DNA from 4 places in the Streptomyces sp. A5-4 genome. Region 2 is predicted to be linked to each of the others. Evidence: riboswitches for the same ligand, from Rfam matches in the RefSeq annotation. Region 2 holds a riboswitch; each other region holds the start of a gene.
The links. Region 2 has a riboswitch for cobalamin ahead of ACLLJJ_RS27275 (ribonucleoside-diphosphate reductase subunit alpha). Riboswitches for the same ligand answer to the same signal wherever they lie in the genome.
Positions count from the first base shown of each region.

Region 1 (5,523 bases), 3.0 Mb from region 2:
TTGTGTTCGACAGGTGGACGAGCGTGGGTCGACGGCAGGTAGACGACCGTCGGGGCGCCGGTCGCGGGATGGATGCTGACCTCGGCGGATACGCCGTAAACGGCGTGCAGGAGGTCGGCGGTGAGCACCTCCTTGGGAGTGCCCGATGCGACGATCCGGCCGGCCGCGAGGACGTAGATGCGGTCGCAGTAGTACGCCGCGAGGTTCAGATCGTGCAGGGCGAGGAGGTTGGTGGTGCCCAATTCCCGGACCAGGCTGAGGATTTCCAGCTGGTAGCGGATGTCGAGGTGGTTGGTCGGCTCGTCGAGGACGACCAGCGACGGCTGCTGGACGAGGGCCCGCGCCATCAGGGCCCGCTGGCGTTCGCCGCCTGACAGGGAGGCGAAGCCCCGTTCGGCGAGGTCGGCGACGCCGACCCGGGTGAGAGCGGACCGTACGAGCTCCGCGTCGGTCCCGGTGTCCGCCTCCCAGAAGCGTTTGTGCGGGGAGCGGCCCATGGCGACGACTTCGCGGACGGTCAGCTCGAAGCCCGCCTGGCCGTCCTGCGGGACCGTCGCGATGCGCCGGGCGCGGGCCTTCGCCCCCATGGCGTGCAGGTCGTCGCCGTCGAGCAGGACCCGGCCGTGGGTGGGCGGCAGGGTCCCGTAGACGCAGCGCAGCAGTGTCGTCTTGCCGCTGCCGTTGGGGCCGACCAGGCCGACGGTCTCGCCGTGCGTGGCTGTCAGGTCCACGTCGTCGACGAGGTGGCGGCCCCCGATTCCGTAACTGAGTCCCTCGGTGCGCAGCTCGGTCATGCGGGGGCTCCTTCGGGGCGGCGGCGCAGCATCCACAGGAAGAACGGGCCGCCGGTCAGGGCTGTCAGTACGCCGACGGGGATGTCCTGGGGCGCCGCGACGGTTCGGGCGGCCAGGTCGGCCACCACCAGGAAGACGGCTCCGGCGAGTGCGGCGACGGGCAGCAGTCTGCGGTGTCCGGCGCCGACGACCATGCGGGCGGCGTGCGGGACCATCAGGCCGACGAAGCCGATCGCGCCGCTGAAGGCGACGAGTACGCCGGTGAGCAGCGAGGCCAGGACGAAGACCGCGGCGCGGAAGCGGCCGGTGTCCAGGCCCAGGACGGTGGCGCCCTCCTCCCCCACCAGGAGCAGGTCGAGCGGGCGGGCGACGGCGAGGAGCAGGGCCGTGCCGACTACGAGGACGATCGAGGGCAGCGCGAGCTGGTCCCAGCGGGCGCTGCCGAGGCCGCCGAGGGTCCAGTAGAGGATTTCCTTGAGGTGGTCGGCGCGGGCCGAGGTGACCATGAGGAGGCTGGTCAGCGCGGACAGGATGTAGGAGACGGCGACTCCGGCGAGGATGAGCCGGCCGGTCGTGAGGGTGCCGCCGGTGCGGGCCAGCGCGTACACGACGACGAGTGAGGCGAGTGCGCCGGCGAAGGCCGCCAGCGGGATGGTGACGGTGGTGGCGACGCCCGCGCCGATGCCGAGGACGATGACGGCGACGGCGCCCACGGAGGCCCCGGAGGAGACGCCGAGGAGGAACGGGTCGGCGAGCTGGTTGCGAACGAGGGCCTGCAGGACGGTGCCGATGACGGCGAGCCCGGCGCCGACGACCACGCCGAGCAGGACGCGCGGCAGCCGCACGTCGAGGACGATCGTGCGGTAGGGGCCGGGGTCGGCGCCACCGGTGAGGATCTCCAGGACCCGGTCGGCGGGGATCCGTACCGAGCCCAGGGCGAGGCCCGCGACCGTTGCCAGGGCGAGGGCCGCGGCGAGGACGGTGAGCACGAGGCCGTAGCGGAGCCGCCCGCGCGCGGCGGGGGTCTCGCAGGGCACGGGCGCTACTTCTTCGGGTCCGGGTGCAGCTGTTGGGCCAGTTTCTCGATGGCGGCGGGGGCGCGGACGCCGAGGACCATGTCGGAGAGGGGCACCACGGCGAAGCGCTTGTTCTTGATGGCGGGGACATCGGCGAGCGCCGGGTCCGCCAGGAGCCGCTTCTTCTTCTGGGCGACGGTGGTGGCGCCGTAGTCGTAGATGACGATGGCCTCGGGCTTGCGGTCGACGACGTTCTCCCAGGAGGCGTCGCCGAACGCCTTGTTGAGGTCGTCGAAGACGTTGGCGCCGCCGGCCCTGCTGATGATCTCGTTGCCGATGCCCTTGCCGCCCGCGGTGAAGGCGGTCTTGTCGCCGCTGTCGTAGACGAAGACGGGGACCGGGTCGAGGCCCTTGAGCTTCTTGGCGGTGGCGGCGTCGGTGGCCTTTGCCTCGGTGATCCAGCGTTCGGCGCGGTCGCCGACGCCGAAGGTGCGGCCGGTCTGCCGGACCTCGGTGTAGAGGTCGTCGAGGGTGATCCTGCCCTTGGCGCAGTTCTCCAGGTTGAGGCGCGACTCGATGCCGGACTTCTTGAGCGCCTCGCGGCTGCGGCCGTCGCCGGCCGTGAACGCGGACGCGTAGCCGCCGTAGACGAAGTCGGGGTCGGCGGCGAGGAGCTTCTCGTACGAGGGGTACTCCTTGGCCACCACCGGGGTGGCCTCGTACGCCTGCTCGTACTTGGGGAGCACCTTGTCGTCGAGATACGCGGTCCCGGCGAGTGACTTGGCGAGGCCGAGCTCCAGCATCACCTCGGTGACGTGCTGGTTCATGGTGACGGCGCGCTTCGGGGGCGCCTGGAAGGTGGTCTTCACACCGCAGTTGGTGACGGTGTACGGGAATCCCGCGCCCGCGTCGGCCGCGGGTTTCTTCTCCGGGGTGGAGCTGCACGCGGTGAGCGGGAGCATAACCACGGCGGCGGCTATGAGCGCGGCGAGGTCGCGGGTACGCGGGGGCCAGGACATGGCGGTGTGCCTCCTCCGGGGGATTTCCTCGTCCCCTGGTCGGTGGTGCGGAAGGCGGCAGCTCAGTTCCTGGCTTCCAGGCGTTTTGGCCTGGTCACAGTGGCGGGACCGTGCCGGATTCGCACCGGCTTCCTGGGTCTGCCGCCCGGGTCGGGCACAGTGTCTCACCCGGCCGGGCCCCGGCTTCCGCGGCGGGGCGCGGGTGGAGAGCGGTGATCTCGGCCCGGTGTTCGGGGCTGATGTCCTCGTAGCCGATGCCGAGTACGTCGTACTCCACCCCCGCGGTGACCAGGGCGACTTCCGGCTCCATGTACTGCGGGACGGGCCGGTCTTTACCTTGGCGGGCGTCACGGCCGGCATCGGTGTGTGCCTGGCCCTGGTGGGGCAGGACCTGGGCGCGGCGGAGGCCAGGCGGGTCGCGCGCGACCTGGTGGTGTTCCTGCAGCGGCCCGGCGGCCAGTCGCAGTTCCCGCCGCCTCCCGCACCCCGCCGACCCGCCACCCTCGGCTGCGTCCCCTGCTGGACGCCGTCGTCGCCGACCCGGCGGCGGACCACGGGCTGCGGGCGATGGCCCGGAGCGCCGGGGTGAGCACCCGGCAGCTGTCGCGGCTGTTCCGGGAGCAGACCGGCGCCTCCCCGGCCGGCTTCGTGGAGGCCGTACGGCTGGAGGCGGCCCGGATCCTCCTTGAGGCCGGCGCGAGCGTCACGGGGGCGGCGGCCCGCAGCGGCCTGGGCAGCGACGAGAGCCTGCGCAGGGCCTTCGCCCGGCACTTCGGGGTGACCCCGTCGGCGTACGCCGCGCGCTTCCGCAGCACGGGCCCGGGGGCCGGTTCCCTGCTCAGCTCCCGATCATGACGTCTTCCTCCGTGATCACGCCGTCCACGATCCGGAACGAGCGGAATTGGAAGGGGCCTTCGCCGTCGGCGTCGGCGGTGGACACCAGGACGTAGTGGGCGCCGGGCTCGTTGGCGTACGAGATGTCCGTACGGGACGGGTAGGCCTCGGTCGCGGTGTGCGAGTGGTAGATGATCACGGGTTCCTCGTCCCGGTCGTCCATCTCGCGGTAGAGCTTCAGCAGGTCCCCCGAGTCGAACTCGTAGAACGTGGGAGAGCGTGCGGCGTTCAGCATCGGGACGAAGCGCTCGGGCCGGCCGGTGCCCTCGGGGCCCGCGACCACGCCGCAGGCCTCGTCGGGGTGGTCGGCGCGGGCGTGCGCGACGATCTGGTCGTGCAGGGCCTGGGAAAGGGTCAGCATGGACCCCAGGATAAGCAAAGAGTCCCGCCCGTACCGAGGAGTGGTACGGGCGGGACCATATGCCGGACAGGGGAAGCCGCGGGGGCCCCGGTCAGCCCTTGCGGGCGAAGTTCTCCGGGTTGCGCTTCTTCATCACGAGGTACGAGACGCCGAGCAGCAGCGCCCAGACCGGCGCGCAGTAGAGCGAGATCCGCGCGTCCTTGTCGATGGCCATCATCGTGATGACCAGGCCGATGAACCCGAGGGCGAACCAGCTGGTGTACGGCGCTCCGGGGGCCCTGAAGGTGGACTGCGGCAGCTCGCCGCGGTCGGCCTTGGCCCGGTAGCGGAGCTGGGCGCACAGGATCATGATCCAGGCCCACATGCCGGAGATGGTCGCGAAGGAGACGACGTAGTTGAACGCCTCGCCGGGCCACTGGTAGTTGATCCAGACACCGACGAGCATCAGCGCGGCCGAGAAGGTGGTGCCGACCAGCGGCAGACCGTTCTTCGTCAGCTTCCTGAAGGCCTTCGGGCCCTGGCCGTTGAGCGCCAGGTCACGCAGCATGCGGCCGGTGGAGTACATGCCGGAGTTGCAGGACGACAGGGCCGCGGTCAGCACCACGAAGTTCACGACCGCAGCGCCGACGCCGAGGCCCATCTCCTCGAAGGCCTTGACGAACGGGGAGACGCCCGGCTGGAAGGTGCTCCACGGGACGACCGACAGGATCATGATCAGCGCGCCGACGTAGAAGACGGCGATGCGCCACGGCACGGTGTTGATGGCCTTGGGCAGGACGGTCTTGGGGTCCTTGGACTCGCCCGCGGTGACGCCGACGAGCTCGACGGCGAGGAAGGCGAACATGACGATCTGCAGGGTCATCAGCGTGCCGGTGATGCCTTCGGGGAAGAACCCGCCGTCGTTCCACAGGTTCGCCACGGTCGCGGTGTCACCGGCGTCGGAGAAGCCGATCGTGAGGACACCGGCGCAGATCAGGATCATGCCGATGATCGCGGTGACCTTGACCATCGAGAACCAGAACTCCAGCTCGCCGAAGAGCTTCACGGAGATCAGGTTCGCGGCGTACAGGATGACGGTGAAGACCAGCGCGGAGAGCCACTGCGGGATGTCCCACCAGTACGTCATGTAGGTGGCGGCGGCGGTGACCTCGGTGATGCCGGTGACGACCCAGAAGAGCCAGTACGTCCAGCCGGTCACGAAGCCGAAGAACGGGCCGAGGAACTCGCGTGCGTACTCCGAGAAGGAGCCGGCGACGGGGCGGTACATGAGCAGCTCGCCGAGCGCCCGCATGATGAAGAAGATCACCAGGCCGGCGATGGCGTACGCCAGGATCAGGCTGGGCCCGGCCCTGTCGATGGCCTTGCCCGCGCCGAGGAAGAGGCCGGTGCCGATGGCGCCGCCGATCGCGATCATCTGGATCTGGCGGGCCCCCAGCGCT
Region 1 is NZ_CP178591.1:2,807,187-2,812,709, forward strand. Features, by position in the region: gene ACLLJJ_RS13000 (ABC transporter ATP-binding protein) at 1-794, opposite strand, end outside; gene ACLLJJ_RS13005 (FecCD family ABC transporter permease) at 791-1,831, opposite strand; gene ACLLJJ_RS13010 (ABC transporter substrate-binding protein) at 1,837-2,829, opposite strand; adenosylcobalamin (AdoCbl) riboswitch at 2,883-2,975, opposite strand; partial or broken gene ACLLJJ_RS13015 (diguanylate cyclase) at 3,023-3,151, opposite strand; gene ACLLJJ_RS13020 (helix-turn-helix domain-containing protein) at 3,415-3,684, shown strand; gene ACLLJJ_RS13025 (Mov34/MPN/PAD-1 family protein) at 3,668-4,084, opposite strand; gene ACLLJJ_RS13030 (amino acid permease) at 4,176-5,523, opposite strand, start outside.
Region 1: it holds a riboswitch for cobalamin, as region 2 does, so the genes downstream of both, ACLLJJ_RS13010 (ABC transporter substrate-binding protein) here and ACLLJJ_RS27275 (ribonucleoside-diphosphate reductase subunit alpha) in region 2, are expected to answer to the same signal.

Region 2 (5,523 bases):
GGCTATCTCCCCGGCACCATCTGGATCATCGTCGGCGTCATCGTGGCCGGCGCCGTCCAGGACATGGTGACGCTGTTCTTCTCCACGCGTCGCGACGGCCGTTCGCTCGGCCAGATCGCCCGGGACGAGATCGGCGTGGTCGGCGGCGCCGCCGCCCTGGTCGCGGTCTTCGCCATCATGATCATCCTGCTCGCGGTGCTCGCCCTGGTCATCGTGAACGCGCTCGCGCACTCGCCGTGGGGCGTCTTCTCCATCGCCATGACGATCCCGATCGCCCTCTTCATGGGCGTCTACCTGCGTGTGCTGCGCCCCGGCCGGGTCAGCGAGGTCTCCGTCATCGGAGTCTCGCTGCTGCTGCTCGCGATCGTCGCCGGCGGCTGGGTCGCGGAGTCCTCCTGGGCCGACACCTTCACCCTTGAGCCCGGCACGCTGGTCATGTGGATGATCGCGTACGGCTTCCTGGCCTCGATCCTGCCGGTGTGGCTGCTGCTCGCCCCGCGCGACTATCTGTCGACCTTCATGAAGGTCGGCACGATCGGCCTGCTCGCCATCGGCGTCTTCATCACGCTGCCGACGCTGAAGATGCCCGCGGTCACCGACTTCGCGAGCCGCGGCGACGGTCCCGTGTTCGCCGGTTCGATGTTCCCCTTCGTCTTCATCACCATTGCCTGCGGCGCCCTCTCCGGCTTCCACTCCCTGGTCTCCTCGGGCACCACCCCGAAGATGATCCAGAAGGAGTCGCAGGTCCGGATGATCGGCTACGGCGCCATGCTGACCGAGTCGTTCGTCGCGATCATGGCGATGATCTGCGCCTCCATCATCGACCCCGGCCTGTACTTCGCGATCAACTCGCCCGCCGGTGTGATCGGTGACAACGTCCGGGCCGCCTCCGAAGCGGTGACCAGCCTCGGCTTCGCCATCGATCCGCAGTCGCTGGCGCAGGCCGCCAAGGATGTCGAGGAGCAGAGTCTGCTCTCGCGCACCGGCGGCGCGCCGACCTTCGCGCTCGGCATGTCGGAGATCTTCTCCGCGGTGGTGGGCGGCGCCGGAATGAAGGCGTTCTGGTATCACTTCGCCATCATGTTCGAGGCGCTGTTCATCCTCACCACGGTGGACGCGGGCACCCGGGTCGGGCGCTTCATGCTCCAGGACATGCTCGGCAACGTCTACAAGCCGTTCCGCCAGGTCAGCTGGAAGCCGGGCGTCTGGATCGCCAGCGCGGTCGTCGTCGGCGGCTGGGGCTACTTCCTGTGGGTCGGCGTGCACGACCCGCTGGGCGGCATCAACCAGCTCTTCCCGCTGTTCGGCATCGCCAACCAGCTGCTCGCCGCCGTCGCCCTCGCCGTCTGCACCACGCTGCTCGTCAAGTCCGGGCGGCTCAAGTGGGCCTGGGTCACCGCCGTGCCACTGCTGTGGGACGTCGCGGTCACCCTGACCGCCAGCTGGCAGAAGATCTTCTCCGCCGATCCCAAGGTGGGCTTCTTCGCCCAGCGCGACAAGTACCAGGCGGGCATCGAGGCCGGCGAGGCGATCGCACCCGCCAAGACCGTCGGCGACATGCACACGGTCGTCACCAACTCCACGGTCGACGGCGTGCTGTCCGCGTTCTTCGCCATCCTCATCATCGTGGTGCTCGTCGAGGCCACGCGGGTCTGCGTCAAGGCGATCCGCGACCCCGCGAGCGTCAAGCTCAGCGAGACCCCGTACGTCGAGTCCCGCCTCGTCGCGCCCGCCTCGCTCCTCGCCACCAAGGAGGAGAAGGCCGAGCTCGTGGCGGCCGGCCTCGGCCCCGAGGGCGGCATGCGCAAGGACGACGCCGCGAGCGTCGGAACGGGGAGCCGGGAATGACCCTCTCGGACGTACGCCGCGTGGCGGGCCGGATCCGCTGGTACGTCCGCGAATTGACCGGCGAATCCGCCTACGACCGGTATGCGGAGCACGCGAGATCCCGCGACCCGCAGGCCCTCGTCATGAGCCGACGGGAGTTCGAACACAGTCGTACGGACGCCCGCGAGGCGGATCCCCGGGAGGGCTTCCGCTGCTGCTGAGGCTCTCCGCCCAGTGATCGCACGGGCCGTCGCATCCGCCGGGATGCGGCGGCCCGTTGTCGTACACAGAACCGAAGCCGCAACACCCGCGACACAACATCTGGGGGGTGCGGCATCCCCCGGCCCCCACATGTATGCTCGTGCTCGCTGTCGCCGCAGGGAAATCCGGTGCGAATCCGGAACTGTCCCGCAACGGTGTGATTGGTGCGCTTTCGCGCACCCAGGAGTCCGAGACCTGCCGACGGTGCATCCGGTTCGACCGACCCGGATGCCGATACGTCCGGGCCTCGCGGTTGGGCCGGTGGACGCAATGCGGTGTGCCGCCCTTTCGGGGGTGAGGTGTGCCCGTGCGCCCCCTCCCCCGCCGGCCCCGAGCCGAGCGAGGGAGAGCACCCCGTGACCATCGCGCCAGTCGATCCGGCTTCTGCCACGGTGACGACCGAAGGACCCGGCACAGAGTTGCTGCGGACCCTGACGGACCTCACCGCCGATCTGCCCGACACCGACCCCGGCAGAGTCGCCGCGGCCGCGCTGCGCGGCCGGAACGCCGGTTCTGACGCGGCCGAGTTGCGTGCTCTCGCCACCGACGCCGCCGCCGGCCTGATCTCCGAGGACCCGGCGTACTCCCGCCTCGCGGCCCGGCTGCTGACCCGCACGATCCGGGACGAGGCGGCGACGCAGGGCGTCCACACCTTCTCCGACTCGGTCGGCGTGGGGCACCGCGAGGGCCTGATCGCGGACCGCGCCGCCAACTTCGTGGCGCTGCACGCTCCGCGGCTCGACGCGCTGATCGACAGGACGGCCGACGACCGTTTCGGCTACTTCGGCCTGCGGACCGTCTACAGCCGCTACCTGCTGCGCCACCCGATCACCCGTCAGGTGATCGAGACCCCGCAGCACTTCATGCTCCGGGTGGCGTCCGGCCTCGCCGAGGACGACTCGGTCCGCGCCCTGGACGAGGTCGCCGCGCTGTACCGGCTGATGAGCCGCCTGGACTACCTGCCGTCCTCGCCGACGCTCTTCAACTCCGGTACGCGCCACCCGCAGATGTCCTCCTGCTACCTCCTCGACTCTCCGCTGGACGAGCTCGACTCGATCTACGGCCGGTACCACGAGGTCGCCCGCCTCTCGAAGCACGCGGGTGGCATCGGCCTCTCGTACTCGCGCATCCGCGCCCGCGGTTCGCTGATCCGCGGCACCAACGGGCACTCCAACGGCATCGTCCCGTTCCTGCGCACCCTCGACTCCTCGGTCGCCGCCGTCAACCAGGGCGGCCGGCGCAAGGGCGCGGCCTGCGTCTACCTGGAGACGTGGCACGCGGACATCGAGGAGTTCCTGGAGCTGCGCGACAACACGGGCGAGGAGGCGCGGCGTACGCACAACCTGAACCTCGCGCACTGGATCCCCGACGAGTTCATGCGCCGGGTGGACGCGGACACCGACTGGTCGCTGTTCTCGCCGGTCGACGTGCCCGAGCTGGTCGACCTGTGGGGCGACGCGTTCGACGCGGCGTACCGCAAGGCCGAGGCGGACGGCCTGGCCCGTACGACGATCCCCGCGCGCCAGCTGTACGGCCGGATGATGCGCACCCTCGCGCAGACCGGCAACGGCTGGATGACCTTCAAGGACGCGTCGAACCGTACGGCGAACCAGACCGCCGAGCCCGGCTCCGTGGTGCACTCGTCGAACCTGTGCACGGAGATCCTGGAGGTGACGGACGACGGCGAGACCGCCGTGTGCAACCTCGGCTCGGTGAACCTCGGTTCGTTCGTGCTGGCCTCGGGCGAGATGGACTGGGAGCGTCTCGACGAGACCGTCCGTACCGCGGTGACCTTCCTCGACCGCGTCGTCGACATCAACTTCTACCCGACCGAGCAGGCCGGCCGCTCCAACGCCAAGTGGCGCCCGGTGGGCCTGGGCGCGATGGGTCTGCAGGACGTCTTCTTCCAGCTGAAGCTGCCGTTCGGCTCCCCCGAGGCGCAGGCGCTGTCCACCCGTATCGCCGAGCGGATCATGCTCGCGGCGTACGAGGCCTCCTGCGAGCTCGCCGAGCGCAACGGCCCGCTGCCCGCCTGGGAGAAGACCCGCACCGCGCGCGGTGTCCTGCACCCCGACCACTACGGCGTCGAGGTCACCTGGCCGGAGCGCTGGGAGGCGCTGCGCGCCCGTATCGCGAAGAGCGGCATGCGCAACTCCCTGCTCCTCGCGATCGCGCCGACCGCGACCATCGCGTCCATCGCGGGCGTGTACGAGTGCATCGAGCCACAGGTCTCCAACCTCTTCAAGCGCGAGACGCTCAGTGGTGAATTCCTCCAGGTCAACGCCTACTTGGTGGAGGAGCTCAAGAAGCTCGGCGTCTGGGACGCGCAGTCCCGCGAGGCGCTGCGCGAGTCCAGCGGATCGGTGCAGGGCTTCAGCTGGATCCCGGCGGAGGTGCGTGAGCTGTACCGCACGGCGTGGGAGATCCCGCAGCGCGGTCTGATCGACATGGCCGCCGCCCGTACGCCGTACCTCGACCAGAGCCAGTCGCTGAACCTCTTCCTGGAGACGCCGACCATCGGGAAGCTCAGCTCGATGTACGCGTACGCCTGGAAGAAGGGGCTGAAGACGACGTACTACCTGCGCTCGCGCCCGGCGACGCGCATCGCGCGGGCGGCCGGCTCCGGCGGCGCCGCGGTCGCCGCCCCCATCCCCGTCCAGCAAGTGGCCACCGCGACGGCTCCCGACGAGGACGCCATCGCCTGCTCCCTGGAAAACCCCGAGTCCTGCGAGGCCTGCCAGTAATGTCCACCAACGCCACCAAGAACCTCCTCGACCCGGGCTTCGAACTCACGCTGCGTCCCATGCGCTACCCGGACTTCTACGAGCGCTACCGCGACGCGATCAAGAACACCTGGTCGGTCGAGGAAGTCGACCTCCACTCGGACATCAGCGACCTCGCGAAGCTCTCCCCCGGCGAGCAGCACATGATCGGCCGACTGGTCGCGTTCTTCGCGACGGGCGACTCGATCGTCTCCAACAACCTGGTGCTGACGCTCTACAAGCACATCAACTCCCCCGAGGCGCGGCTGTACTTGAGCCGCCAGCTCTTCGAGGAGGCCGTGCACGTCCAGTTCTATCTGACGCTCCTGGACACCTACCTGCCCGACCCGGACGACCGGGCCGCCGCTTTCGACGCGGTCGAGGAGATCCCCTCCATCCGCGAGAAGGCGCAGTTCTGCTTCAAGTGGATGGACTCGGTCGAGAAGATCGACCGGCTGGAGTCGAAGGCGGACCGCCGTCGCTTCCTGCTCAACCTGATCTGCTTCGCGGCGTGCATCGAGGGGCTGTTCTTCTACGGCGCCTTCGCGTACGTGTACTGGTTCCGTTCGCGGGGTCTGCTGCACGGGCTGGCGACCGGCACCAACTGGGTGTTCCGTGACGAGACCTGCCACATGGACGCCGCGTTCGCGTTCGTCGACACCGTGCGCAAGGA
Region 2 is NZ_CP178591.1:5,810,765-5,816,287, reverse strand. Features, by position in the region: gene ACLLJJ_RS27285 (carbon starvation CstA family protein) at 1-1,848, shown strand, start outside; gene ACLLJJ_RS27280 (YbdD/YjiX family protein) at 1,845-2,048, shown strand; cobalamin riboswitch at 2,183-2,305, shown strand; gene ACLLJJ_RS27275 (ribonucleoside-diphosphate reductase subunit alpha) at 2,445-4,832, shown strand; gene ACLLJJ_RS27270 (ribonucleotide-diphosphate reductase subunit beta) at 4,832-5,523, shown strand, end outside.

Region 3 (5,523 bases), 1.7 Mb from region 2:
CCCCGCCGGCGGCGTCCGCGCCTCCGTCCCGCGCCAGCCCGTGTCGAAGACCCGCGGCAGGTCCTGCTCCGGGATGCCCCCGCAGCCGTCGGTGACGGAGAGTACGACGGTGTCCGTACCCGGCTCCCCCCGCCGCGCGGCGACCGCGACCGTCCCGTCGGCCGGGGTTCTGCGGATCGCGTTGACCAGCAGGTTCGCCAGGACGCGGGTCATTTCCTTGCCGTCCACCTCGACGGGCAGCGGCTCGACGCCGTCACCGACGAGGCGCACGCCGAGCTCTCGGGCCAGTGGGTCCGCGCCCGCGAGGGCGTCGCCGACCAGGTCGTACAGGGACATCCGGCTCGGGCTGAGGGCGAGCGCGCCCGCGTGGATGCGGGACAGCTCGAACAGGTCGCCGACCATGGAGTTCATGCGGTCGACCTCGGTGCGGATCTGCCGGTAGTAACGCTCGGGATCGGCGACCAGGCCGTCTTCGAGCGCCTCGGACATGGCGCGCAGGCCGGCCAGTGGCGTACGCAGATCGTGCGAGATCCACGCGACGAGCTCGCGCCGCGAAGTCTCCAACGCCCGCTCCCGCTCCCTCGATGCGCCCAGCTTCACACTGGTGGCGGCCAACTCCCTTCCCAGTGCGTCCAGTTCGGCAGTGGCCGCGCGGGCGGGCGCGGCGAAGCTGCCACCGTCGCCGAACGAACGGGCCGCCAGGGTGAGGGCGTTGCTGCGGGCCGCCACCCAGCGACCGAGGATCAGCGCGGTGGCGAGGGAGACCACCGCGGCCATCGCGATAACCGTGGTGACCACGCCGAGGTCGTGCCGGTTGAGGAACATCGCCCAGGCGACGGAGAGGGTCCCGGCGAGCATGGCGGTGACCGCGACGGCGGCGATGACGGTCAGCGAGACCACCACCGAGCGGTGCCGCAGCAGGCGCAGCGCGAGCGCCCCAAGGAGTCCGGCGGCCGCGGCGCCGAGGAAGGCGAAGGCGGCCATGATCAGCAGTGCGCGCACGGCGGTCAGCCCTCTTCCTTCCGGGGCACGTCTGCCGCCGTCCGGGGCAGACCTTCCGGAAGGCCTTCAAGGTCCGCGCACACGGCCCCCGGAAGCCCTTCAGGGTCCGCGTGTGCGGCCTCCAGTGGCCCGTCCGGGTCCGCGGGTACGTCGAACCGGTACCCCACGCCCCACACCGTCCGGATCAGCCGCGGCCTCGCCGGATCGTCCTCGATCTTGCCGCGCAGCCGCCGCACATGAACGGTGACGGTGGACAGATCGCCGAACTCCCAGCCCCACACCTCCCGCATCAGCTGCTCGCGCCCGCACACCTGGCCCGGACGCCGCAGCAGATACGCGAGCAGGTCGAACTCCCGCAGGGTCAGCGCCAGGTCATGGCCGTCCCGGGTGACGCGGCGGGCCCGGGGGTCCAGGTCGATCCCGGCGGCCCGCAGCCGCGGTCCCTCCCGGCCGTCGGCCGACCGGCCGCGGCGCAGCACGGATTCGACCCGGAGCACCAGTTCGCGCGGGCTGAAGGGCTTGGTGACGTAGTCGTCCGCCCCTATTTCCAGGCCGAGGATCCGGTCGTCCTCGTCGCCCCGCGCGGTCAGCATGATCACCGGCACGGGGCCACGGGCGCGCAGTACGCGGCACACCTCCAGGCCGTCCATGCCGGGCAGCATCAGATCAAGGACCACCAGGTCGGGCCACCGCTCGGCCGCCGCCCGCAGTGCGGCGGGCCCGTCGGCGGCCCGGACCACGGCGAAGCCGGCCCGGTCGAGATAGCGGGCGACGACCTCGGAAACCGTCGGGTCGTCGTCGACGACCAGGACATGCACATCGCTGCCGTGCCGCTGGTTCTCCATACCGCCACCGTAGGCCGCCCACCAGGGGCGACCACCTTCCTGGGGCCTTACGAATCCATGACGTCCATGACGTCCGTTTCCTTCAAGAGTCGCGCGCGCCTCCCCGCCTACGGTGAATCCATGACTCCACGACTCGATGCGATCGGCCTGATCGTCGCCGACATGGCCGCCTCTCTCGCCTTCTACCGCAAGCTCGGCCTCGATGTTCCGGCCGAGGCCGACTCCCGGCCGCACGCCGAGGCGACCCTGCCCGGCGGTATGCGTGTCCTGTGGGACACCGAGGAGTCCGTTGCCTCCTTCGACCCGGGCTGGACCCGGCCGCAGGCAGGTGAGCGGCTCGGTCTCGCGTTCCTGTGCGACAGCCCGGCCGAGGTCGACGCGACGTACAGCACCTTGATCACGGCGGGATACGAGAGCCACCTCAAACCCTGGGACGCCGTCTGGGGGCAGCGCTACGCGGTGGTGCTGGACCCCGACGGCTGCGGCGTCTCGCTGTTCGCCAACGCCACGTAGGCGCCGAGGGTCAGCCCGGCCAGGTCACGCATCTCGCGGGAGAGATGGGCCTGGTCGGCGCAGCCCGCGGCGATCGCCGCGTCGGCGTACGTCGAGCCGCCACGTACCAGCGCCAGCGCGCGCTGCAGCCGCAGGACCCGGGCCAGCGTCTTGGGCCCGTACCCGAAGGCGGCCAGCGAGCGGCGGTGCAACTGACGGGCGCCCAGGCCCACGGCGTCGGCGGTCGCGGCGACCGTACGGCCCGCGTTCAGCTGCCCGGCGACGGCGCGCAGGACGGGATCGGGCGGCCCGGTGTCCGCGGCAAGGCGCAGCACCAGGTCCTCCAGGGCGGCGGCCGGGTCCGGGGCGCCGGCGATCCGGGCGGCACGGGCACGGACCGTGGCGCCGGGCCACAGATCGGCCAGCTCCACCCGCCGGTCGCGCAACTCGTGCGCCGGTATCCCGAGGATCGCGGGCCCGGCGCCGGGTGCGAACCGTACGCCGGCGTACGCGGCGCCGGGCTTGTCGCCCCCGGGGTGGGCGTGGGTGTCGGGGCCGGCGACGAGCAGCCTGCCCTCGGACCAGAGCAGGTCCATGCATCCGTCGGGCAGCACGGGGTGTGCGACGGCGGGGGCCGGTGGCGCGGTGTGCGTCCACACGACGGCGCCGTCGAGCCTCGATGCCCACTCGGCGTACATACCGTCCAGGTTAGGCGCGCCTCCCGGGCCGGGGAAGGTCAAGATCGCTGTGGTAGCTTGCGGCTGCCAGTCGAACCCACATTTGGGTCAGGGAATCCGGTGCGAATCCGGAACTGACGCGCAGCGGTGAGGGCGACGGGCGCGGTATCGGCCACTGGACGAGCAGTCCGGGAAGGCGCCGCGTCCGGACGACCCCGAGTCCGAAGACCTGCTGGCAGCCCCGGCCGCACACCCGCTGACCGGGGTGCGACGACCGACAGGCTCCGCGACCGGGCCTCAGACGGAAATGGCTCCTGTGCTGCCTTCCCCTCCTGCCCGCCCCGCCTTTCACCGGGCCCTGGCCGCGGGTCTGCTCTCTCTTGTGCTCGGCGTGCTGACTGCCTGCGGTGCGGGTTCGACGAACACCTCGTCCGACTCGGGCAAGTCCGGCCGGGACGGTTCCGGGTATCCCAGGACCTTCAAGAACTGCGGCCGCGAGGTGACGATCGAGAGCCCGCCCGAGCACGCCGTCTCGCTCGATCAGGGGTCCACCGAGATCCTGCTGTCCCTGGGGCTCGGCGACCGGCTGGCCGGTTCGGCCACCTGGACCGACCCGGTGCTCAAGGAACTCGCGGCGGAAAACGCCAAGGTGCCGCGGCTCGCGGAGAACAGGCCCTCCTTCGAGCGGGTGCTCGCCGAGGAACCCGACTTCGTCTCCGCCTCGTTCGTCTTCACGTTCGGTGAGGGCGGTGTCGCCCCGCGCGCCGACTTCGAGAAGCTCGGTGTGCCCACATATCTCTCGCCCGCCGACTGCGAGAAGTCCAACACGGGCGACGGCGACGGTTCGCGCGGCGAGCCGCTGACGATGGAGAGCGTGTACGGCGAGATCCGCGACCTCGCCCGCGTCTTCGACGTGGAGGAGCGCGGCGAGAAGCTCATCGGTGACCTCAAGGGACGCTACGCCACGGCCGCCAAGGGCGTCGATGCCGGGGACACCACGCTGCTCTACTGGTTCGCGAACTCCGACTCCCCCTACATGGCGGGCTGTTGTGGTGCGCCCGGAGTGGTCACCGAGGCGCTCGGTGCGAAGAACGTCTTCGACGACACCCATGACGAATGGCCCCAGATCAACTGGGAGAACGTGGCCGACCGCGACCCCGACGTGCTCGTCGTCGGTGATCTGACCCGCCGGAGCGAGAGCGCGGAGACGGCCGCCGCGAAGATCAAGTTCCTGGAGACCAATCCGGTCACCCGGCACATGACCGCGGTGCGGAAGAAGCGGTACGTCCTGCTGAGCGGACAGGCCATGAACCCCTCGATCCGTACGATCGAGGGCGTCGAGAAGGTCGGCGCCGCACTGCGTACGTACGGACTCGCTGGTTGAGCGCGGTGAGCGAGGACGGCGCGCGGAGGACCCGCCCCGCCCTGCGAGTGGGCGGGGCGCTGTTCTGGGTGGGCGGACTGGCCCTGCTCCTCGCCTCCATCGCCGTCGCGATCACTTTCGGCCCCGCCGACATCGAGGTCTCCGACGTCTGGGCCGTGGTCGCCGACCGGGCGGGCTGGGGCCACTCCCGGCTTTCGCCGATCCGCGAAGGCATCGTCTGGGAGCTGCGGCTGCCGCGGACCCTGCTCGCCGCGGTGTGCGGCGCGGGCCTGGGGGTGTGCGGGGCCGTGCTGCAGTCGTTGCTGCGCAATCCGCTCGCCGACCCCTTTGTCCTCGGGGTCTCCTCCGGCGCGTCCACCGGCGCGGTCCTGGTGGTGATCCTCGGCGTCGGCGGCGGCCTGGTGTCGCTGTCGGCCGGTGCGTTCCTCGGTGCGCTGTGCGCCTTCGGGCTCGTCCTGGTGCTGGGTTACGCCTCGGGCGGGACGACGGACCGGGTGCTGCTCGCCGGGGTGGCCGCCATGCAGCTCTTCTCGGCGCTCACCTCCTTCGTCGTCATCTCGTCGGCCGACGCCGAGCAGACCCGTGGCGTGCTGTTCTGGCTGCTGGGCTCGCTCGCCAACGCCTCGTGGGCCGACGTCTGGCTGTGCGCCGCGGTGCTGGCCGTGGTGCTGGTGGTGTGCGGCGCCAAGGCGACGGCGCTCGACGCGTTCGCCTTCGGCGAGGAGGCCGCGGCGTCGCTCGGGGTCTCCGTCGGCCGGACCCGGCTGCTGCTGCTCGCCGCGACGGCGCTGCTCACGGCGACGCTGGTCAGTACGTCGGGGGCCATCGGGTTCGTCGGCCTGGTGCTGCCGCACGCGGCCCGCGCGATCGTCGGTACCGGTCACCGTCGACTGCTTCCGGCGACCGCGCTGGCCGGCGCGGTGTTCCTGGTGTGGATCGACACGGTGGCGCGCACCGTCCTGGATCCGCAGGAGCTGCCGGTGGGCGTCATGACGTCACTGATCGGCGTGCCGGCCTTTGTCGTCATCCTCTACCGGGGCCGGAGGCTGCGATGAGTCTGCGTGCTGCGAGCGTGTCGTGGCGGACCGGCGAGGCGCTGATCGTCGACGGGGTGTCCCTGGAC
Region 3 is NZ_CP178591.1:7,505,779-7,511,301, reverse strand. Features, by position in the region: gene ACLLJJ_RS35290 (sensor histidine kinase) at 1-984, opposite strand, end outside; gene ACLLJJ_RS35285 (response regulator transcription factor) at 1,008-1,847, opposite strand; gene ACLLJJ_RS35280 (VOC family protein) at 1,968-2,360, shown strand; gene ACLLJJ_RS35275 (helix-turn-helix domain-containing protein) at 2,300-3,037, opposite strand; cobalamin riboswitch at 3,088-3,267, shown strand; gene ACLLJJ_RS35270 (ABC transporter substrate-binding protein) at 3,324-4,400, shown strand; gene ACLLJJ_RS35265 (FecCD family ABC transporter permease) at 4,406-5,455, shown strand; gene ACLLJJ_RS35260 (ABC transporter ATP-binding protein) at 5,452-5,523, shown strand, end outside.
Region 3: it holds a riboswitch for cobalamin, as region 2 does, so the genes downstream of both, ACLLJJ_RS35270 (ABC transporter substrate-binding protein) here and ACLLJJ_RS27275 (ribonucleoside-diphosphate reductase subunit alpha) in region 2, are expected to answer to the same signal.

Region 4 (5,523 bases), 3.7 Mb from region 2:
GCGCCGTACGAACGGGCCCACGGCGCGGCGGTGCGGCGCGCGGCGACGACATAGCCGGCGACGCCCACCAGCAGCCCGAGCAGTAGCGGATTGGTGGTGCGCGACGCCGCGGTGGCGAGCCCGAGTGCCCACAGCCACCAGGCCCCCGCGTGCAGGGCGTTGCTGCGGTTCGCCTCGGGCGCGCGCAGGGTCACGGTCGTCCGCGGCGGCGCCGGCCCTGCCACACACCGGCCGCGCCGAGCGCGAGGACGGCGGCGAGGCCGACCAGGATCCCGGCGGAGGGGCCGCCCTCGTCGGGTGTGTTCTCCGTCGCCGGGGCCGTCTTCCTGCCGTCGGCGGCGGCGACCTGGTCCCCGCAGCCCGCCTTCGGGTAGCCGGAGATCGCACACAGCAGCGCGTCACTGTTGTACCGCAGCGGCTTCGCCACCGCGGCGAGCGCCTCCGCGCTGGTCGCGTCCTGGCGGATCCGGGCACAGGCGGTGCGCGGGGCGGGCGGGCGTTCCCCGTCGGGAGCGTCGGCCGCGGTGCCGAAGTCGATGACCAGGGCGACCCGCTTCGCGTCGCCCTGGGCGGGGGTGGCCCCGCAGATGGCCCGGAAGTCCCCGGCGCCGCGCGGCTTGGCGGCGTCCTGCGAGTCCTGGCTCACGGCGAACCGGAAGCCCTGGACGTCACCGTCGGCGGGCCTCGCGGTGGAAGGACCCTGGGTGGCGTACGCCCACTTCCCGCCGCCGTCCTGGTCCCAGAACGACCAGTAGCGGTAGCCGGTCGCCGCCTGCGCGGACCCCGCCCCGCCCAGCACCACGAGCGCGGCGCACAGGGCGAGGAGGAGCGCGACCGGACGCGTACGCGTCCTCACCGCTGCTGGTTCTTCTTCTTGCGGCCGCTGAACAGGATGCCCGCGCCCGCACTGGCGACGAAGACGATGCCGACGATCCACCAGGCGCCGAAGCCGCCGCCGTCGTCCTTCTTCTCGTCCTTGTCACCGGCCGGCCGCACGGACTCGGGCGTCGGCCCGGTCGCGTTGAGCGCCTTGACCAGGTCGGCGCCGCCGAAGGACTTCGGGTCGGTGCCGGTCGCGTGCGCGGCGAAGATCAGCTGCGCGTACGCGGCGGGCCCGCTCTGCTTCGCCCAGCCGGCCGAGTTCTTCTCCAGCCAGGTCAGCGGCTTCCGCGCCTGCTCGGCCCCGCCCTGCGCGGCCAGCGCGACCACGGCGTCGGCGGTGTTGCCGAAGTCCGGCAGCGGCTTCGTGTCCTCGGCGCCGGGCATGGGGGGAGTGTCGAGGTGGCCGGTCTTGGCGAGGGTGGTGGCCAGGTACGCGGCGCCGTTGCCGGACGTCATGTCCGGGGTCGGCTTGCCGCCCTGCGTGCACGAGGCCTTCTTGCCGCCGTCCTTGCCCTCGGCGACCAGGCCCTTGCCGAGCGCGCCCAGCACGGCCGCGGCCGTCGCGTCACCGTTGGGCGCGAGCTTCCCGGCCTTGTCCGGCTGGTACGCGAACGCGCCGCCGCCCGTCTTCGCGTCGCACGGGATGGCGAACGTGCCGAGCGCGTCGTAAGGCGACCTGCTCTTCTGCGACTTGACCTCGCCCGGCTTCTCGCCCGCCGCGGCCAGCGCGCCGATCACTATCGACGTGGAGTTGGAGTCGGTCGCGGTGCCGGGGCTGTAGCTCCAGCCGCCGTCCTGGTTCTGCGTGGACTTCAACCAGTCGACGCTCTTCTTCACGACGGCGTCCTGCCCGCCGAGCGCGACGAGCGCCTGCACGGCGGCGGCGGTGGCGTTGCTGTCCACCATGGTCTTCGCGTTGCATGGCTCGGTGGCGTCGGCGCGGAACGCAGGGAAGCCGCCGGAGTCGCACTGCTGCCCGACCAGCCAGCTCACGGCCTTCGCCGCGGGCTTGACGCCCACGGTGTCCTGGGCGAGCAGGGCCAGCGACTGCCGGAAGACACCGTCGTACATGGGGTCCGTCGTGCCGTACAGCCCGGAGGGGATCACGGGCTTGGGGGACGGCGTGGGCGCCGCGACCGCCACCGGGCCGGCGGCTGCGCAGAGAACGGCGGAAGCGGCGAGCACGGTGGCTGCGCTGCGGCGAAAGGTCATGACGGGCGGGGGCCTCTCCTGCTGGCGGAGCCGGGCACGAGCACGCGGGACCACGCACCGGGCGCCGGCCCCGTATACCTCGACGGTGCCGAGCCAGTCATGCCGAGCAGGGTGTTGCGACTCGTCGTCCCTCGGGGACGACATACGGCTGCGGGTCAGTGCCGGATTCGCACCGGCTTCCCCCTGTACGGGCATGATGACGACTCGCACACTCTACCGGCCCGTAACGCCCTCGCTCGGTCCCCGGACCCTTACACCGCCTGGTAGGTGACCGGGTCGCTGCCCATCACCGGCTCCGCCATACCCAGCTTCACCAGGCGGCGCAGATGCGCCTCCGCCTCCGAGACCGCGATGTTCCTCGACCCGTACGGGATCTGCTCCCACGGGCGGTTCCACTCCATCCGCTCCGCGATCTGCCACGGGGTGAGCGGGGTGGCGAGGAGGGTGCGCAGGCCGGTCAGTCGGTCCTCGTGGTGGGCCAGCAGTTCGGCCACGCGCGCGGGAGCGTCGGTGAACGCGTGCTGATGGGCGGGCAGGACCTCGGCGGGAGCCAGCCGTCCGATGCGCTCCAGGGAGTCGAGGTAGTCGCCGAGGGGGTCGGTGACCGTGGCGTCGTCCGGGTCCTCGTACAGGCCGATGTGCGGGGTGATCCCGGGCAGGAGGTGGTCGCCGGAGAACAGGCGGCCGTTGCCGGGGAGGTTCGCCGGATGGGCCTCGTCGAGATGCAGACAGACATGGCCCGGGGTGTGGCCCGGCGTCCAGATCGCGCGCAGCCGGCGCCCCGCCAGCGGGAGCAGGTCGCCGGGGACGATCTCGCGGTCCGGGAGGGCGGCGCTCAGGCCCGGCAGGGTGCGGGTGCGGCCCGACTCGCGGGCGGCGCGCAGCGGCGCGAGGTGCTCCTCGGGGGCGCCCGCGGTGGTGAGTTTGGCGGTGATGAAGTCCAGCCAGGTGCTGGGCTTCGCGCCGCGGGTGCGGCGTACGACGTCGGTGTCGGCGGCGTGCATGGCGATCCACGCACCCGAGACGTCCCGCACCTGGCCGGACAGGCCGTGGTGGTCGGGGTGGTGGTGGGTGACGAGCACGCCGTGGATGTCGGCGACGGCCACATCGAGCGCCGCGAGGCCCGCGACCAGGGTGTCCCAGGACGTCGGGTCGTCCCAGCCGGTGTCGATCAGGACCGGGCCCTCGTCGGTGTCGAGCAGGTGGACCAGTGTGTGACCGAGCGGGTTGTCCGGGATGGGCACCTTGAGGGACCAGACGCCTCCGCCGTGTGCGGTCACCTGGTCGGTCACCTGCTTCATGGGGCCTCGTCTCGGTCGCGTAGGGGCGCGGCGCCGGTCGCGCGGCGTCCGGCAGCCGTCAGGCTTCGCCCACTATAACTAGAACTCGTTCCAATCGATGCCCAAGTCAATTGTCTCTACCGGGTAGTTGAACGGCTCATCGGGTCTGCAAGTGGCCGGCCGGGGCGCGGAGTCAGATGTGTTCGGCGTGCCACTGGCCGACCAGGTCCCGGTAGAGCGGCGAACGCTCGATCAGCTCGTGATGGGATCCGTGCGCGGCGTGGGCGCCGTCCAGCACCAGGATCCGGTCCGCGCGCTCGGCGGAGCTGATGCGGTGGGCCACCACGATCAAGGTGCCGGGCCGTTCGGCGAAGGCCGCCTCCGCCTGCTCCTCGGCCGCCGGATCCAGGTGGCAGGTGGCCTCGTCGAGCAGGATCAGAGCCGCGGGCGATACGTGCGCCCTCGCCAGGGCGACGAGTTGACGCTCGCCGTGCGACAGGGCGGCGGGGTCGAGCGGGGAGTCGTACCCTCCCAGGCGTTGGACCAGCGGGCCCAGGCCGACCGCTTCGGCGGAGTGACGCACGGCCGTGGCCGACGCTCCGTCCGGACACAGGTAGAGCAGGTTCTCGCGCAGGGTGCCGGTGAAGACGTAGGCCTGCTGCGGAATGAGGACGCGGACCCCGGACGGACCGCCCGCGACCGCCGGGCGCCCCTGCACCCTTATCCGTCCCCGGTCCGGAGTGAGCAGACCGGCGATGAGGGCGGTCAGGGTGGATTTGCCGATGCCGCTGGGGCCCACGACGGTGAGATGTTCACCGGCCGCGACCGTCAACGTGAGCCTGTCCAGCACCGGTTGGGCATCGGGGCGGTAGGCGAACGTCACCGCGCTCAGTTCGACGGCGGGCGCCCGAGGGTCGCCGGCGGACCGGGTGCCTGCGGATTCGGCCGTGGTCACCGCTGTGAGGGGATCCGGATACGTCCCGGCCGTCAGCCGGTCCAGGACGACCAGCAGCCTGGTGCCTGCGGCTCCCAGGGCATGCATCAGGGTGTGCAGCGCCGGCAGGAGCGACTGCATGAGATAGGTCAGGGCGCCGACCAGGGTGCCGGCGGTCAGCCCCTGGCGCAGCAGCCAGGGGGTCGCGGCGAGGAGCAGCACCACCGGGAGCTGGCCCGACACGGCGAGGGCCAGCGTGCGGGCGGCGGCCCACCTGGCGAGGGTCCGGGCCGTGCGCGCCTCGTTCTCGATCAGCTCGTACGTGTGGTCCGCCACCTGCGCCCGTGCGCCGCAGGCCACCACGTCCCGCAGACCTTCCGCCAGCGCCCCCGCCTGCGTGGCGAGCGCCTCGTCGGCGCGCAGGAAGTTCCGCTGGCATGCCGCCATCGGGATGAGCGTGGCGGTGAACAGGAGCAGGCCGAGCAGCAGGGGCGGCACGACGATCAGCAGCAACTGCGGTGCCAGCGAGGCGAGACCGGCCAGGGCGCCCACTGTGGTGAACACGAACGACCGGGCCACCAGCACCAGTCCGGCGAAACTGTCGCGGGCGATCTCCGTCTGGTGCGTCAGCCGGGAGACCACGGCGCTGTCCGCGGTGGTGGCGCGTCCGCTCACCGCGTCGGCCAGGGATTTCGATGTGATCCTGCGGACCAGGCCGTCCCGCAGCGGTTCGACCAGGTCGGCGAGGCCGCGGAAGACCCCTCGGGTGGCCAGGCCGCCGGCGAGGGCGGCGACAGCGGCCAGCGACAGCCACAGAAGCCCGAGGCCGGTGCGGCCCGCGAGGAATCCCTGGTCGAGCGACTTGGCGACGCTGTAGCCGCCGACGAAGGTCTGCAAGGACTCCAGCAGCGACCAGCTGCCCAGCTTCAGCAGTACGCGCTTGCGCCGGCCCAAAAAACGCCTGGCCTGCGGCAGGATCGGGCTGTCCTTCATGAACCCGGCCCCTTCCCCGGGCCCCGGTCGGCCGAGCCGTCGGGGTCGGCGAATATCGCCCGGTACTCGGCGTTCTCCCACAGGGTCGGATGCGGTCCCACCGCGCGGATCCGGCCGTCCTCGACCCACGCGACCAGGTCGGCGCGGGCCGCGGTGGAGACCCGATGGGCTATCAGTACGCGGGTGCCGGCCCGTACGTCGCTCACCAGGGCCCGCCCGACA
Region 4 is NZ_CP178591.1:2,061,109-2,066,631, reverse strand. Features, by position in the region: gene ACLLJJ_RS09500 (energy-coupling factor transporter transmembrane protein EcfT) at 1-188, opposite strand, end outside; gene ACLLJJ_RS09495 (SCO2322 family protein) at 191-856, opposite strand; gene ACLLJJ_RS09490 (prenyltransferase/squalene oxidase repeat-containing protein) at 853-2,094, opposite strand; cobalamin riboswitch at 2,183-2,325, opposite strand; gene ACLLJJ_RS09485 (MBL fold metallo-hydrolase) at 2,346-3,395, opposite strand; gene ACLLJJ_RS09480 (ATP-binding cassette domain-containing protein) at 3,568-5,301, opposite strand; gene ACLLJJ_RS09475 (ABC transporter ATP-binding protein) at 5,298-5,523, opposite strand, start outside.
Region 4: it holds a riboswitch for cobalamin, as region 2 does, so the genes downstream of both, ACLLJJ_RS09490 (prenyltransferase/squalene oxidase repeat-containing protein) here and ACLLJJ_RS27275 (ribonucleoside-diphosphate reductase subunit alpha) in region 2, are expected to answer to the same signal.